Regions from separate parts of the Caballeronia sp. GAWG1-1 genome, predicted to be linked through region 2. Evidence: predicted binding sites of a transcription regulator. Region 2 holds the regulator's gene; the other holds the start of a gene.
What was found. Region 2 encodes FliA, which starts transcription of late flagellar genes. Its sites were predicted from a motif close to CTAAAGTTTNNNNNNNNNNNGCCGNTA; they were not measured.

Region 1 (7,590 bases), on a different contig from region 2:
CGAGTTTGAGACGCTCGGCGCATCCCTGCTGATGCATGAGACACGACATGTCGCCCGACACGATGTACTGCGCGCCCGCGCCGACGTGATCGCGTACTTTGTCCTGACCCATGCGCACGGACACGGCTTCCTCGGTCACGGAGAACGTGCCGCCGAAGCCGCAGCATTCGTCGGGTCGCGCGGGCGTGACGAATTCGATGCCCTTCACGCCTTCGAGCAGCGCGCGCGGCTTGGAAAACGGCGCCGCCGCCACTTCCGAATTCGACGTTTCGCGCAAGTGCCGCACCGCGCTGCAGCTGTTGTGCAGCCCGACGCGATGCGGGAATTCGGCCCACGGAAATTCGCGCACCTGCAAGACGTCGTGCAGAAATTCGACGAGCTCGTAGGTGTTTTTTCTGACCTTCGATACCGCGCTCGTCTGCTCGATGGCCGTGAAGTGCTCGCGCACGTGATGCACGCAACTCGCCGACGGTCCGACGACGTAGTCGTAATCCGCGAAGTTGCGCGCAAACACGCGCTCGGCGCCTGCGGCCTCCTTGTGAGCGCCGCTATTGGCCATCGGCTGGCCGCAGCAGGTTTGATCCTGCGGGTAATCGACATCGAGTCCGAGGCGTTCGAGCAGTTCCAGCGTGGCGACGCCGATCTGCGGGTAGAAGGCGTCAATGAAACAGGGCACAAACAGGGCGACTTTCATGGGATCCGAAACGGCGACTTGAGGATTGGGGGCCGGATTTTGGTAAGCTTGGTCTGACCAAGACTTTAAAGAGATGGCTCTTTCGTGTCAAACTCCGAAAGTTCCGATTTACCTCCACTGCTCGAACGATGCCTTTTCAGCCCGTCCACTCGCATTCCTACGCCCGCGTGCGCTTGTCGGACGTAGTGTCGGGGCAGATACGCGAGTTGATCTCGAATGGCACGCTCCTGCCTGGCCAGCGCCTCCCAGCCGAGCGCGATCTGGCGGAACAACTCAACGTTTCGCGGCCGTCGCTGCGCGAGGCGCTTATTCGGCTGGAGTCGGACGGCTTCATCCGCGCGGTGGCACGCGGCGGATTCGTCGTGTCGGATGTGACGGCGCCGCTCGTGTCGCATCCACTCGCCGCACTCCTCGAACAGCAACCCAACGCCAGCGCCGATGTCCTCGAATTGCGTCATGGCCTCGAAACGCTGTCCGCTGCCTACGCCGCCGAGCGCGCCTCCGAGGCGGATCTGACGCGCATCGCCGATGCATTCCAGGCGCTCGAAGCCGCGGTGGCCGACAAGAGCACGCGCATTGCCGAAAAAGACGCCGCGTTTCATCTGGCTATCGCCGACGCCACGCACAACGTCGCGCTGGCGCACGTCATGCACGGTCTCAACGAATTGGTGCGCGAGTCCATGCTGACATCGCACCGTCTGGTCGATTACGACGATGAAGTCGAAGCGAACCTGCTCGCTCAGCATCGCGCCATGTTCGATGCCATCGCCGCCCGCGACCCCGCCCGCGCCCGCGAATGCGCCGGAGCGCATCTCGATTACGTGCGCACGCTGTATCGGGATCAGCCGGCGCGCAGGATTCGCGTGATGGAATGACCAATCGTAACGTGCCGGTAAGAGAGCATAGGACTGCGCCTACACGTATTTAGGACACACGCGGCTAACGCCGCGCGCGCTTCCTCGCGATACTGGAATCGTCAAAAACAACACGCGAAGGAGGTCGACATGCCTTACCTACTCGGATGGCTGCTCGGTGTGCCGGTCGTGGTTCTGGTGATCCTGTATTTGATCTTCCATTGAATCGCCGATTGGCCGAATGCTTGCGGGAAAACAGCAAGGGCGTCGATACAATACGACGCCCTTTCTCTTTTTCCGAAGGATCACGATGAACCGCACTCTCCTCACCGCTACCGCTGCGGCGCTCGTTACCTCGTTCGGCGCGGCCACAGCGCAGGCCGAGGAAATCGCGAGCGTCAACACCAATTTCCGTTTCACCGGTTCCGACCGCGTGACCGTCGAAGCCTATGACGATCCGCTCGTCGCGGGCGTCACCTGCTACGTGTCGCGGGCGCGCACGGGCGGCGTGAAAGGTACGCTCGGCATCGCGGAAGATCCGACGGAATCGTCTATCGCCTGCCGTCAGGTCGGGCCGATCAAATTCACTCAGCCGCTCAAGCAGAAGACCGACGTCTTCTCCGACCGCATGTCGTTCATCTTCAAGACGCTGCACGTGGTGCGCGTGGTCGACGCCAAACGCAATACGCTCGTCTACTTGACCTACAGCGACCGCATTGCGACCGGTAGTCCGAAGAACAGCGTGACGGCGGTGCCGGTTCCCGAAGGCACGACCATTCCCGTGAAGTGAAGGAAGTGAAGCGATGCGCGCGCCCCGCCGCGCCCACAATGAAGTTGTAAACTGTACGACTTGCCGGCAGGCTGGTTGAAACCATCACGCGAGCCACGAGCGCCGCACGATCGTACAAGCCCGATGCTTACTGCATGCCTTATCCTCCCGGCGACCGATATGAATGCCCAATCGCTCATATTGGCTTATAACGGAGGCACGATTTGAAAGCAGTATCCAGCCCCGCGCTGCGGGAATTCGCCGCCGGCGCGCGCGACACCATTCCAATGATGGTTGGCGCCGCGCCCTTCGGCGTCATCTTCGGCACGCTCGTCACGGCGAGCCCGCTCACGCTCTGGCACGGCCAGTTGATGTCGCTCGCGGTGTTCGCGGGCTCGGCGCAGTTCATCGCCATCGGCATGATCGCGGGACACGCGAGCTTCATCGTGATCTGGGCCACGACCTTCGTCATCAACTTGCGGCACGTCCTTTATTCGGCGACGCTCGCGCCTTATGTCGCGCATCTGCCCGCGCGCTGGCGCTGGGCGCTGTCGGGTCTGCTCACCGACGAAGTGTTCGCCGTCGCTTACGCGCATTATCAAAAGCGCGCGCCGGGCGAAATCGGCCCGCACTACTTCTTCGGCTCCGGCCTCTCGATGTATCTGAACTGGCAACTGTGGACGCTCGTCGGCTTGCTCTTCGGCGCCGCATTCCCAGGGCTCAAGTCGCTCGGGCTGGACTTCGCGATGGTCGCGACGTTCATCGCCATCATCGTGCCGCAACTGGTGGCCGTGCGCTTCGTCGCGGCGGCGATTGCATCGGGCGTGCTGTCGTTCGCGTGGCAGGACTGGCCATACAAGCTCGGCTTGCTTGCGGCGGTGCTGGTGGGAATCGGAGTCGGCATGGCGATCACGCTGATGGAACGACGCGAGCGTGAATCGAACGGCGATAACCGCAAGGAGCGCGCACGATGACCACATCGAACTATGTGCTGCTGATTCTCGGCATGGCGCTCGTCACGTATCTGATCCGCGCGGCCGTCTTCGTGCTGGGCGAGCGGTTGCCGTTTCCGCCCATCGTGCGCACGGCGCTCGGTTTCGTGCCGGTGACGGTGCTGACCGCGATCATCGTGCCGATGACCGTCTCGCCGCATGGCAACGGAGCGGAAATCACGTGGCGCAACCCGCAACTCGTGGCCGCCGTGGTTGCGGTGGCCGTGTGCGCGTGGACCAGGCGGCCCTTGCTTACCATCGGGGTGTCGCTCGCGGTTTTCTTCGTTTGGCAGTTCGTCGTCTTGCGTTAAAGGCTTCTTCGCGCAACGGCTTTCAGAACACCCTCAAGTTCCCGGCTGTAACGCCGTTATCAGAAACGAATGGACTCCGCCGTCGAAGCGGACGCCAAAGGCATTTCCCGCCATCGGGCCATCCGAGCGCGGAACCGGGAACCAACATGCGTCAAATAACCCTATCGTTTCGCGACGAGACCATCGCTTCATTGCATCGCGACTATGAGGCGTTCATGCGCCTGTCGCTCAAGCTCGACCCGCAGTTCGTCACGCCGACGTTCGAGGACTTTCTGCGCGCCAAGCTGCTCGACAATCCGACGCCGCTGACCGAGCAGGCGGTGCAGCGCATGCTGTCGCAAGGCCAGTACGCGTGGGCCAAACGCGCGCTCGACAAGGAATTTCCGGATGTCGTCGAGATTTTGATCCGACAGGCGGCCGAACACGGTTTCGCGTTCGCGATCCGCTCGGACTGGAACGCCGAGGATCTTGTGAAGGCATCGCGCGAATGGGCGACGGCCATCGTCACCGAGGCGAAGGGCGATGCTTCGCAAGTCGATGTGCTCGCCTCGCAGATCAAGTCGGCCGCGATGGATATCCGCGAAGTCGAGGAGAAGATGCAGACGCCCGCATGGCGCCTCGCCGATTCGCTGCGTCAGCGCACCTATGAGACGAAGATCGCGGTGGAAAACAGCGTTGGCTCGAATGCGCGCGAGAAGCTCGGTGAATTGCGCTGTCTGCTGCGGCTTGGCATTTTTTATGGGTCGATTCAGAAACAGGAAGCGCAGCAGGTACTCGAATACATTCGCTCGCTGCGACCGGAGTTGTTTGTCGATGAACCTTATGATGGGTTCACGCGGTTTGCCGCATGGCTGCGCAGCATCTTTGCGCCGGCGCCGCGCGTGCCGAAGACTTCGCGGGCGCAGCGTTAGGCGTGGACCGGGCGCCGCTTACCGCTAATCCCACATCCCCTTCAAGCGCGCCGCGATATCGATCTTCGCCTTAGCCGCGGCCGCGAGTCCCGCCGCCGTCGGCGCGGCGGCGACCGGAACCGGCGGCCACGCGGTGGCTTCGAAATTCTGCATCAGATGCTGCGGAATGAAGCGCGTGCGTTGCGCCCACACGTGCCGGTCGCCCAGATGCGTCTGGTTGTGCACGTAAAAGCGCTGCGGCGTGACGATATGCAGATCTTCCTTCGCGCGCGTCATCGCCACATAAAGCAGCCGCCGCTCTTCGTCGATTTCCTCGTCGCTACCCGTGCCCAGATCGGATGGAATGCAGCCGTCCACGCCGTTCAGCACGAAAACGTTGCGCCATTCCTGCCCCTTCGCCGAATGGATTGTCGAGAGAATCAAATAATCTTCGTCGATGAGAGGCACGCCGGACTCGTCGCTGGTCGCATCGGGCGGATCGAGCGTAAGTTCGGTGAGAAAGCGCTCGCGCGTGGGATAGGTCGACGCGATGCTCTCCATCTGCAATACGTCGCCAAGACGAATGGCCGCGTCTTCGTGATTGCGTTCGAGATGCGGCTCGTACCATCGGCGGATCATTTCGAACTCCGCCGGCCAGCCGCTCTCGCGGCCGCAGAGTTTCGCCATCAGGCCGACGAAACGCGGCCAGTCTTCGCTGGCGCGGGCGGGCGCATGGAAGGCGGCAATCGCATTCGATGAACGTTCGGCTTGCGCCACGCTGTCCAGCAGCCGCCCGGCGATGGCCGGCCCGACGCCCGGCAGCAATTGCGCCACGCGAAAGCCGGCGACACGATCGCGCGGATTTTCCGCCCAGCGCAATACGGCGAGTACGTCCTTGACGTGCACGGAGTCGAGAAACTTGAGCCCGCCGAATTTCACGAACGGAATGTTCTTGCGCGTGAGTTCGATTTCGAGCGTCGCGCTGTGATGCGCCGCGCGAAACAGCACGGCCTGCGACTTGAGCTTCATGCCGCCCTCGCGCGCCTCCAGCACTTGCTCGACGATGTAGCGCGCCTGATCGGCTTCATCGGCGACACTCACCACGCGCGGTTTTTGCGCCGATGCCTTGTCGGTCCAGAGGTTCTTCGTATAGCGCTCGGTGGCCATGCCAATCACCGCGTTGGACGCTTCGAGAATGGGCTGCGTCGAACGATAGTTGCGATCGAGCGTAACGGTCGCGGCGGGCGGGTCGAAGTGCCGCGGAAAATCGAGGATATTGCGCACCGTCGCGCCGCGAAACGAGTAGATGGACTGCGCATCGTCGCCGACGACGGTGAGGCCGCGGCCGTCCGGTTTCATCGCCAGAAGAATGGTGGCCTGAAGGCGGTTGGTGTCCTGATATTCGTCGACGAGCACGTGATCGAAGCGGCTCGACAGATCGGCGGCGATAGTCGGCTCGGCCGCGAGATGCGACCAGTAAAGCAAGAGGTCGTCGTAATCGAGCACGCTTTGCGTCTGTTTGGCCGCGACGTAGGCGGCGAAGAGACGCTTCAAGTCCGCCTCCCACTCGCGGCACCACGGATACGACTGATCCAGCACGGCGGCAAGCGAGGCGCCCGTGTTGACCACGCGCGAATAAATGCTGAAGCACGTGGACTTGGCGGGAAAGCGCTTCTCTTTCGACGATAACCCGAGCTCGTGGCGCACGAGGTTCATGAGATCGGCGGAGTCTTCGCGGTCGTTGATGGTGAACGACGGCGCGAGCCCGACGAGATCGGCGTAATCGCGCAGCAAACGCGCGCCAACGCTATGGAACGTGCCTGACCACGTGAGACCTTGCGCGATGGCCGCCTTGGTGCCAAGCGCGTTCATGGCGATGCGCGTGACGCGACGCGTCATCTCGACAGCGGCGCGGCGCGAGAAAGTAAGCAAAAGGATGCGATGCGGGTCGGCGCCTTTCACCAGCAGATGCGCGACGCGGTGCGCCAGCGTGTTGGTCTTGCCAGACCCCGCGCCCGCGATGACGAGAAGCGGTCCGCCGCAGCGGTTGGGTTCATCGACGCCGAATTCGACGGCGTGGCGCTGCGCCTCGTTGAGCTTGGCGAGATAGGCGGCGACCTGGGCTTCGGCTGCGTCGGCGGTGGCGGTTTCTTCAGGGAGCGTCAGCACGGGAAGAGGCGCAAAAAAGTGTGACGTGTACTGTATATCCATACAGACTGGAGACGCAAGGGTTTGCGCTCACCGGTTGGTTGGGCAAAAAAAAACGGCCCAGCGGGTTGCACCCGACTGGACCATTCGCACTACCCGAACAACCGTCCTGCTAATCCGCCTTTTTCGCGTTCTTGAGCTTCGCATCCGCAGCCGCTTCGTTCGCTTCCGACTGCGCTTCGGTTTTCTTCTTGTCGGCCTTGGCCTGAGCGACGGCCGCGTCCTTGTTGGCTTCGGCCTGCTTTTTCGATGCCTTCTTGTCCGCGCTGCTCGGCTGCTGATCGCTCGTCGTCTGCGCGAACGAAACCACTGAGACGCTCGCAAGCGTCCCGGCAATCACGGCGGCCAACACTGCATTCTTTGATCGAGTCATGGTGTGTCCTCCCTTTCTCAAGCCTCATGAAGCGCGCGCCACGGCACCGCGGCGCGCGTCCAACGCATCAAAATCAATGCTGCAAGCCCGTGTCCTTCGGCGTGTTGGATTCCGTCGCGTTCAACTCATCCTTGGCGGCGTCCTTATCCGCCTTGCGATTGATCTTCGCGTTACGCACCTGCTCCTTGTACTGCGCCTTCGCCTGCTTGTTCGCGGCCTTCAGGTCGGCCTGCGAAGCCTTCTTCGATGCCTTGTACTCCGCGTTCGCCTCGGCGTTCGCGTTGCGGCGCTGGACCAGCGGATCGGTCGGCGCGGGCGCGACGAGATTTTGCGGCGCGGGCGTCGCCGGTTGTGCCGGCACGGCGTCCGTGGTTTGGGCGAAAGCGCCCGAAGCGGCGGTCAGGGCGGCGAATGCGGTGCCGATCATCAGATTTCGAGTCTTAATCATGAGCGAGGTCCTCTCTTGGTTTAAGCGTCGGCGGCCACGAACTGCGATGAC
Region 2 (7,590 bases):
CCGAGCCCGACATCGCCCGCGTAATTCGGATGCTCGTTATGCAGCGTGTCCTGATAGCGGAACGCGCATCCCGCCGGCAACTGCCAGCGCTCGATGAAGCGCGCGAAGTCCTGCGTCGCCTCGGCGGTCCAGCCGCTGCCGCCCGCGATCACGAACGGTGTCTTCGCGTTGGCGAGCAGTTCGCGCACACGCTCGATCTGCGCCTGCGAGGGCGCCGCCGCGACGCGCTGATAGCCCGGCACGGGCGGCGCCGCGTCGCACGCTTCGGTCAGCATGTCTTCGGGTAACGCCAGCACGACCGGGCCGGGTCGTCCCGCCGTCGCGACATGGAACGCGTGGCTTAGATATTCCGGCACGCGGCGCGGATCGTCGATTTGCGCGACCCACTTCGCCATCTGCCCGAACATGCGCCGATAGTCGATTTCCTGAAACGCCTCGCGATCCATGTGATCCCGCGCGCATTGGCCGATGAGCAGGATCATCGGCGTCGAGTCCTGGAAAGCGGTGTGCACGCCGATGGACGCGTGCGTCGCGCCCGGCCCGCGCGTGACGATAGCCACGCCCGGACGCCCCGTCAGCTTGCCGACCGCCTCGGCCATGTTCGCCGCGCCGGCTTCGTGGCGGCAGACGATCGTCTGTATCTGGCTGGTTTCGTCGTGCAGCGAATCCAGGACGGCGAGAAAGCTCTCACCCGGCACGCAGAACACGCGTTCGACACCATGATGAACGAGCGCATCGACGACCAGACGCGCGCCGGTGGTCTGGCCATGAGAAGCGGATGCCATGCGAACAAGTCTCCTTTGTCAGTGAGCATCGGTGAGCCCGGGTTTCGAGCCGCAGACCGTAGCTTACGCCGCTGGATGGGACTCTGGCTGATGCGGTCCGGCCGCCTTGGCGCGCGACGCGCCTGCCGCCACGCGCCTCACAGCCGGACAAACCGTCAAGCGACATCTCTCGTCCCGTCGCGTCGATCGTGCCAGACCGGAATTTTTTCCCGCATGACGCGCGACGCAATCCGCACGGCCGGGTTGTTTCCATCAGTCGAAATACCCCTCTTTCACACCCTTTATCCAGCGATAGGCCCGAAGTGATCTTCGCAATAATGGCTTCACTGAAAAGCGGGCACGGAAATAACCAAAGGGTGCTCGCCTCGCAAATATCGCTGCATCTATCCTCATCGGGGGCCAGTTTGAACATTCGTAAATTCATCGGCGCGAACAGTCGTGACGCTCTGCGCCAGGTCCGTGAAGCGCTCGGACCCGATGCCGTGGTGCTGTCCAACCGCACGCTCGACGATGGATCGGTGGAAATCGTCGGTGTCGCGGATAGCGATCTAGCTTCGATCTCGCCCGCGAAGGCCGCACGCGAACAGGCCGCCGCCGCGCCGTTCGCCAGCGCCACGCCGCGCGCCGCGCTTGCACAAGCCGCAGCCGCCGCGATGAAGCAGCAGGCCGCCGCTCCCAGCTCTCCGATGAACCCCTACGCCAGCGGCGATGTTTTCTCCTCCGTCTTCGGCAACACCGCCGACGCCGACGATTTCGACGAGCAAGCCGACGAAGAGCGCATGGAAGCACCGCGCACGATGGCCGATTCCAATCCGTGGTTGATCGAACATGCGCGCCGTATCGCGCAACAGGCTTCGGTGCCGTCGAACCGGCCGCTGACGCCGTCCGCCGCAATTGCACGCGGCATGGGCGTGCCGGTATCGGTCAAGGCAGCCGACGCACCGCGCCAGCAAGCGCCGCGTGCACAAGCCGCCGCGCAACCGGTTGCCGCCGCGCCTGCCGCACCCGCCGCGCAAGCGCACGCAAAGATCGAAACGCCCGACTGGGCGCGTGAAGCCGCGCAAGTCGCCGCACGCCGCGCCGCACAGAAGATCAACGCAGCACCGCAACCCGCCGACGAAGCGCCGGCCGCATCGGGCAATTTCGAAGGCTTGCCGGCTAATGCCGCAGCCGTCGTGACCGAAGCCATCCGCACGCGCATGGAGCAAGTCGTCAACGAAACGGTGATGAACGAACTCTCGTCGATGCGCGAGATGATGGAAGAGCACTTCTCGGGTTTGCTGTGGGGCGACCGCCAGCGCCGCAACCCGACCAACTCGGCCTTGACCAAGCGCCTCTTCGCCGCCGGTTTCTCCGCGCAACTCGTGCGCATGGTGATCGACAACATGCCGTCGATGGAGAACGTGGAAAACGCGCTCGAATGGGTGCAGCAAGTTCTCGAATCGAATCTGCCGGTGATGCCGAGCGAAGACGCGTTGATGGAACGCGGCGGCGTGTTCGCGCTGATGGGCCCGACGGGCGTCGGCAAGACGACGACCACGGCAAAGCTCGCGGCGCGCTGCGTGATGCGCTTCGGCGCCAGCAAGGTCGCGCTCCTGACGACGGACAGCTACCGGATCGGCGCGCATGAACAACTGCGCATCTTCGGCAAGATTCTCGGCGTCTCGGTGCACGCGGTAAAGGACGGCGCCGACCTGCAACTCGCGCTCTCCGAACTGCGCAACAAACATATCGTGCTGATCGACACGATCGGCATGAGCCAGCGCGATCGCACGGTCTCCGACCAGATCGCGATGCTGTGCGGCACGGGTCAGCCGGTGCAACGCTTGTTGCTGCTGAACGCCACGAGCCACGGCGACACGCTCAACGAAGTCGTGCAGGCCTACAAGAGTGCGCCGGACCAGCCGCCGCTCGCGGGCTGCATTCTGACCAAGCTCGACGAGGCGACCAACCTCGGCAGCGTGCTCGATACGGTCATCCGCTACAAGCTGCCGGTGCATTACGTATCGACCGGTCAGAAGGTGCCGGAGAACTTGTACGTCGCAACCAAGCGTTTCCTCATCAAGAGCGCGTTCTGCATTCCGCGCGATGGCTCGCCTTTCGTGCCGCAAGACGACGATGTGCCGGCGCTTCTGTCCGCACTGTCCGCACGCGCCACGACCGAACTGCATGGAGTCCATTTTGGATAAGTTCGTGCTCGATCAGGCTGAAGGCCTGAGAAGGCTGCTGACGCGCGCCAGTTCTCGCGTGGTGGCTGTAGTGGGCGGACCGGCGGGCATCGGTTGCACGTCGGCGGTAGTGAATCTCGGCGCGGCGTTGTCCGTGCATGGCAAGGATGTGCTCGTCATCGACGAGCGGCATAACGCGGGCTCGGTCAGCCGCATGGCGGGTGTGGATGGCGCGGGCGCGCTCTCGGCGGTGATGTCCGGCCGTCGCGAACTGCAGGATGTCGCGGTGCGCACGCCGATGGGTTTTTCGCTGATCGCCGCACCGCGCGATGAACGTATCAGCCACGACGCAGCGCAAGCACGCGCGCTGCTCGACGGCCCTGCGGACATCGTGCTGATCGATGCGCAACTCGATCGTAATGGCGCGCTCTCGTCGCTCGCGGCGCAGGCGCATGACTTTCTGATAGTGACGCGGGTAGCCGCGTCGGCGATCACCGAGGCGTATGCGTGCATGAAGCGCTTGCACTACGCCCACGCGATCGGCCAGTTCCGCGTGCTGATGAATCACGTGCAGGACGCAGCCGATGCAGCGGTCGCGTTCGACAACCTCTCGGGTGTCGCGAGCCGTTATCTGGCCGTGTCGCTCGTGCAGGCAGGGTATGTGTCCGAGGATGCGCGCGTCGCTCGGGCGAGGGAGCTCTCTCGGTGTGCGGTGGAAGCGTTTCCGGCTACGGCCGCGGCGCGCGACTACCGCTACATCGCAGCCGAGCTGCTGCACTGGCCGATGCGTCCCGCGCCGTTTTCGCGCGGCGACGAAGCGAGCCAGTACGACGCGCACATTCCGGTTGGCGAGTCTGGTGAAAGCGGACGGAAAGCGGCGCACCGAGCGGCGGCGTTTTCCGATCATGCAATGAGCAGCACGGCGTCGATGTGATATTGAAAGGTGAACAGGATGTATAACGCCCAAGGCAAACTCTCGCAGTCCGACGTGCTTACGAAATATGCGCCGCTCGTTCGCCGCCTCGGACTCCAGCTCGTCGCCAAAATGCCGGCGAGCGTCGATCTCGACGATCTGATCCAGGCCGGCATGATTGGCCTCCTCGATGCGGCTAGCCGCTACAAGGAAGATCAGGGCGCCCAGTTCGAAACCTACGCAAGTCAGCGTATTCGCGGCGCCATGCTCGACGAGTTGCGCGCCAACGACTGGTTGCCACGCAGCATGCGCAAGACATCGCGCGAAGTGGAGTCGGCGGTACACAAGGTGGAACAGAACCTTGGCCGTTCGGCCAGCGAGACCGAAGTCGCCGAGCACATGAAGATGCCGCTCGACGAGTATCAGTCGATGCTGCAGGACTTGCACGGCAGCCAGTTGATCTATTACGAAGACTTCGACCGCTCGGCGGACGACGAGCCGTTCCTCGACCGTTACTGCGTCGATCGTTCGGACCCGCTGTCGGCGCTTCTGGACGACAGTCTGCGCGGCGCGCTGATCGAAGCCATCGACAAGTTGCCGGAGCGCGAGAAGCTGCTCATGAGCTTGTACTACGAGAAGGGCCTCAACCTGCGCGAAATCGGCGCGGTGATGGAAGTGAGCGAGTCGCGCGTGTGCCAGTTGCATAGCCAGGCCGTGGCGCGTTTGCGTGCGAAGCTGCGGGAACAGTCGTGGACTAGCGTCGAGGCTTGAGTTCCGAGTTGTAGAGGCGCGCGAAGCCCCGAACCGGGGCCGCGCGCTTTTTGCTTTTGCCTTTGCAAAGGCGCTCGAATGCGCGCGGATGGGCTCAATGCATCTCGAAGTCGCGCGCCTCGGCGAACACCGTCTTGCCTTCGCCGAGACTCTTTGCGCGATACATCGCGCGATCGGCGGCTCTCAGCACGGCGGTGATATCGGCGTCATGCGCTTCTGCCGCGCTCGACAGCAAGCAGGCGCCGATACTCGCCGATACGCTCACTGGCCGCTCCTGCACCAGCGTGAGGTCGGCGAGCGCCGAATGGATGCCATCGGTGAGCGTGAGCACCGCGCTGCGATCGCGCATGTTGCGCGCGAGCACGACGAACTCGTCGCCGCCCAGCCGCGCGATGGTGTCGGTCTTGCGCATGCGCCGTGCAAGCAATTGCGCGAACGACTGCAACAGCACGTCGCCGACCGCGTGACCGTAGGTATCGTTCACGCCCTTGAAGCCGTCGAGATCGATCAGTAGCAGTGCGCTGGTATTCGCGTCGGCGGCTTCGGGCGCGGACATCGCGCGATTCACGGTTTGTTCGAGCGCGTAACGGTTATAGAGGCCCGTGAGCGGGTCCGTCGATGCCTGCCGCGCCAGCACGCGATTCGCGCTGCCAAGCCTGTCGACCAGCACGCTCAGATACACCGACGCGCCCAGCACGCTCAGCGCGAGCCCGAGCGCGGCGGCGCGGTTTGCCACCCACCACGGTTGCCACAACGCCAGCGCGACGATCGCGACGAGCGCCATCGCGCACGAAATGGCGAGCGTGCGCTTGCCGTAGCGGCATCCCGAGCCGATCAGAAACCAGAACACCACCCACAGCAGCGGCAAGGCGAGCGTGCCGCAGAGAAAGAGCATGGCGCCGAGCAACGCCTGATCGAGGATAGTGGTGATGACGAGCCGGACGTTGGACAGCGCCATCATCCGGCTGACGAGCAATAGTGTGATTGCACCGTAGGACACGTAGAGCGCGATCAACCGCGTGATCAGCGACGCGTTGGCCGAAGGGTGCCGCCACGCATACACCGCATAAGCCAGCAGAACTGCCGCTCCCATCCCGATACGCAGCATGGCTTGCTCGCGTTCGGGATTCCGGTTGCCGGACCATGCGAAGGCATAGGCCCGGCGTGCCGGTTGATGCGCCTGCTCCATACTGAACCCCTGGTGGTGATTTCTTGCTGTTATGGTCTTTTGCGCGTGTCTTTGCTGTCGCGCTTTTGTCTTATTGCGGCCCCGTCGCGATGTTCGTCTCCGACGACTGGTATTTTGCAACGTTTTGCCAAGCTGCTGTGAATCGTGTAAGAACGCATCTCGGACAGATGATTAACGGCGTTTTCTGCGGATGCTTCAGTGTTATGAGCGACGACTTTTCTCTCGCTGGCGAATGGCTGGCGGTGTGTAATGGCGATGACGTGCCGGCGGGTTCGACGCGAGCGTTCATCGTCGCGGATGAGCGCATCGTCGTATGGCGCGATGCCGAAGGTGTTGCGCATGTCTGGCGTGACTACTGTCCGCATCGCGGCGCGCAACTGTCGCTGGGCACGGTGACGAACGATCAGCTCGTGTGTCCGTACCACGGCTGGCGCTACGACACGCTTGGTCAGTGCGTGCTGATTCCGTCGAATCCGTCGCTTCGGCCTTCGAAACGCGCGTGCGCCACCGCGTTCGTCGCCGAGGAGAAATACGGCGTCGTGTGGATGTGCTTCGGCGAGCCCGCGCACGCGCTCGATTTCTTTCCCGAAGCTGCGATTCCGGGCGGACGGCGCATCAACCTTGCGCCGCAGACGGTGAAGTCATCCGCGCCGCGTGTCGTCGAAAACTTCCTGGACATGGCGCACTTTTCGTTCGTGCACGTGGGCATTCTCGGCGAGGATGCGCATACCGAAGTGCCGGACTATGAAGTCGTGGAAAGCGCCGACGGACTCGAAGCGCGCCAGTGCCGTTTCTGGCAGCCGGCGGGTTTGCCGGGGCAGGGCGGCGCGATGATGGATTACGTTTATCGCGTGAAGCGGCCGCTGGTTGCGAAGCTCACGAAGATGGCGTCGGGGGCAATGGGCGCACTGCATATCATGCTGGTGGCGTCGCCCGTGACGCAGACCGAGACCCGCGCGTGGCTCGTTTCCATTCACGAAGACGAGACTTCGCACAGCGACGAAGAGCTGTACGACTTCAACATGGAGATTCTGCTGCAGGACACGCCGATCGTGGAGTCGCAATGGCCGAAGCTGCTGCCGCTCGCGCTCGATGCGGAGTTGCATCAGAAGTGCGACCGGATGTCGGTGGCGTATCGGAGATGGTTGGCGGGAATGGCGTTTGGGTGGGGGACGACGAGCGCGTGATTCGATGGCCGGTAAGCCACCGCATCAAACGCGCTTGATGAGTCGACCCAGCACGTTCGCCAAGTCGCCGCCGGGCAGGCGGATGCCGAACTCGTCTTGCAGCACGGCCAGCAGTTCGTCGGTGCAGGAAATCTGACGGCGCTCGGCGACCGCATCGAGATGATGGACGCCGTAGTTGCCGTCGACGAGACTCTTGCGTCTTCCCTCGTCCGTGCGCGCAACGACCAATTGCGACGCAAGCGGTGACGCCGGATGCGTCGAGATGAACCAGTTGCCTATCTCGAAGTCGATCTGTTCCTGACGTTGCAAGTCGAATACATATAGCGCGCGCCAGACGCCGTTTATCCGCGCCTGAAGCACGTAACCGGCCTCGCGTTGCAGCAGCCTGAAACGTTCGAGCGATGTCGTTTGCTCGGCATCCGTATCGAGCCGCAGCGGAGTCGTCGGCACCATGCGGCCGAAGCCCACATCCGAGATGTAGTCGTCGCCCGGTCCAAACGTCACGAGAATCGACATATGCGTTCGCGGCGCCCACGCGGTTTCCGGGCCGCCCATGACGACGCGTCCCGTCAGGCCG

Region 1: the regulator FliA is predicted to act here: its motif matches at 3,653-3,679, upstream of NCT03_RS10175 (DUF4088 family protein).

What each region holds. Positions count from the first base shown of each region.
Region 1 is NZ_JALQDB010000014.1:317,055-324,644, forward strand. It holds gene NCT03_RS10150 ((Fe-S)-binding protein) at 1-694, opposite strand, end outside; gene NCT03_RS10155 (FadR/GntR family transcriptional regulator) at 823-1,569, shown strand; gene NCT03_RS10160 (CreA family protein) at 1,859-2,338, shown strand; gene NCT03_RS10165 (AzlC family ABC transporter permease) at 2,605-3,291, shown strand; gene NCT03_RS10170 (AzlD domain-containing protein) at 3,288-3,620, shown strand; gene NCT03_RS10175 (DUF4088 family protein) at 3,767-4,531, shown strand; gene NCT03_RS10180 (ATP-dependent helicase) at 4,556-6,721, opposite strand; gene NCT03_RS10185 (hypothetical protein) at 6,831-7,091, opposite strand; gene NCT03_RS10190 (hypothetical protein) at 7,165-7,539, opposite strand.
Region 2 is NZ_JALQDB010000023.1:73,789-81,378, reverse strand. It holds gene NCT03_RS13780 (thiamine pyrophosphate-binding protein) at 1-785, opposite strand, end outside; gene flhF (flagellar biosynthesis GTPase FlhF) at 1,190-2,974, shown strand; gene NCT03_RS13770 (MinD/ParA family ATP-binding protein) at 2,967-3,887, shown strand; gene NCT03_RS13765 (RNA polymerase sigma factor FliA) at 3,906-4,637, shown strand; gene NCT03_RS13760 (GGDEF domain-containing protein) at 4,732-5,826, opposite strand; gene NCT03_RS13755 (Rieske 2Fe-2S domain-containing protein) at 6,030-7,013, shown strand; gene NCT03_RS13750 (arylamine N-acetyltransferase family protein) at 7,038-7,590, opposite strand, start outside.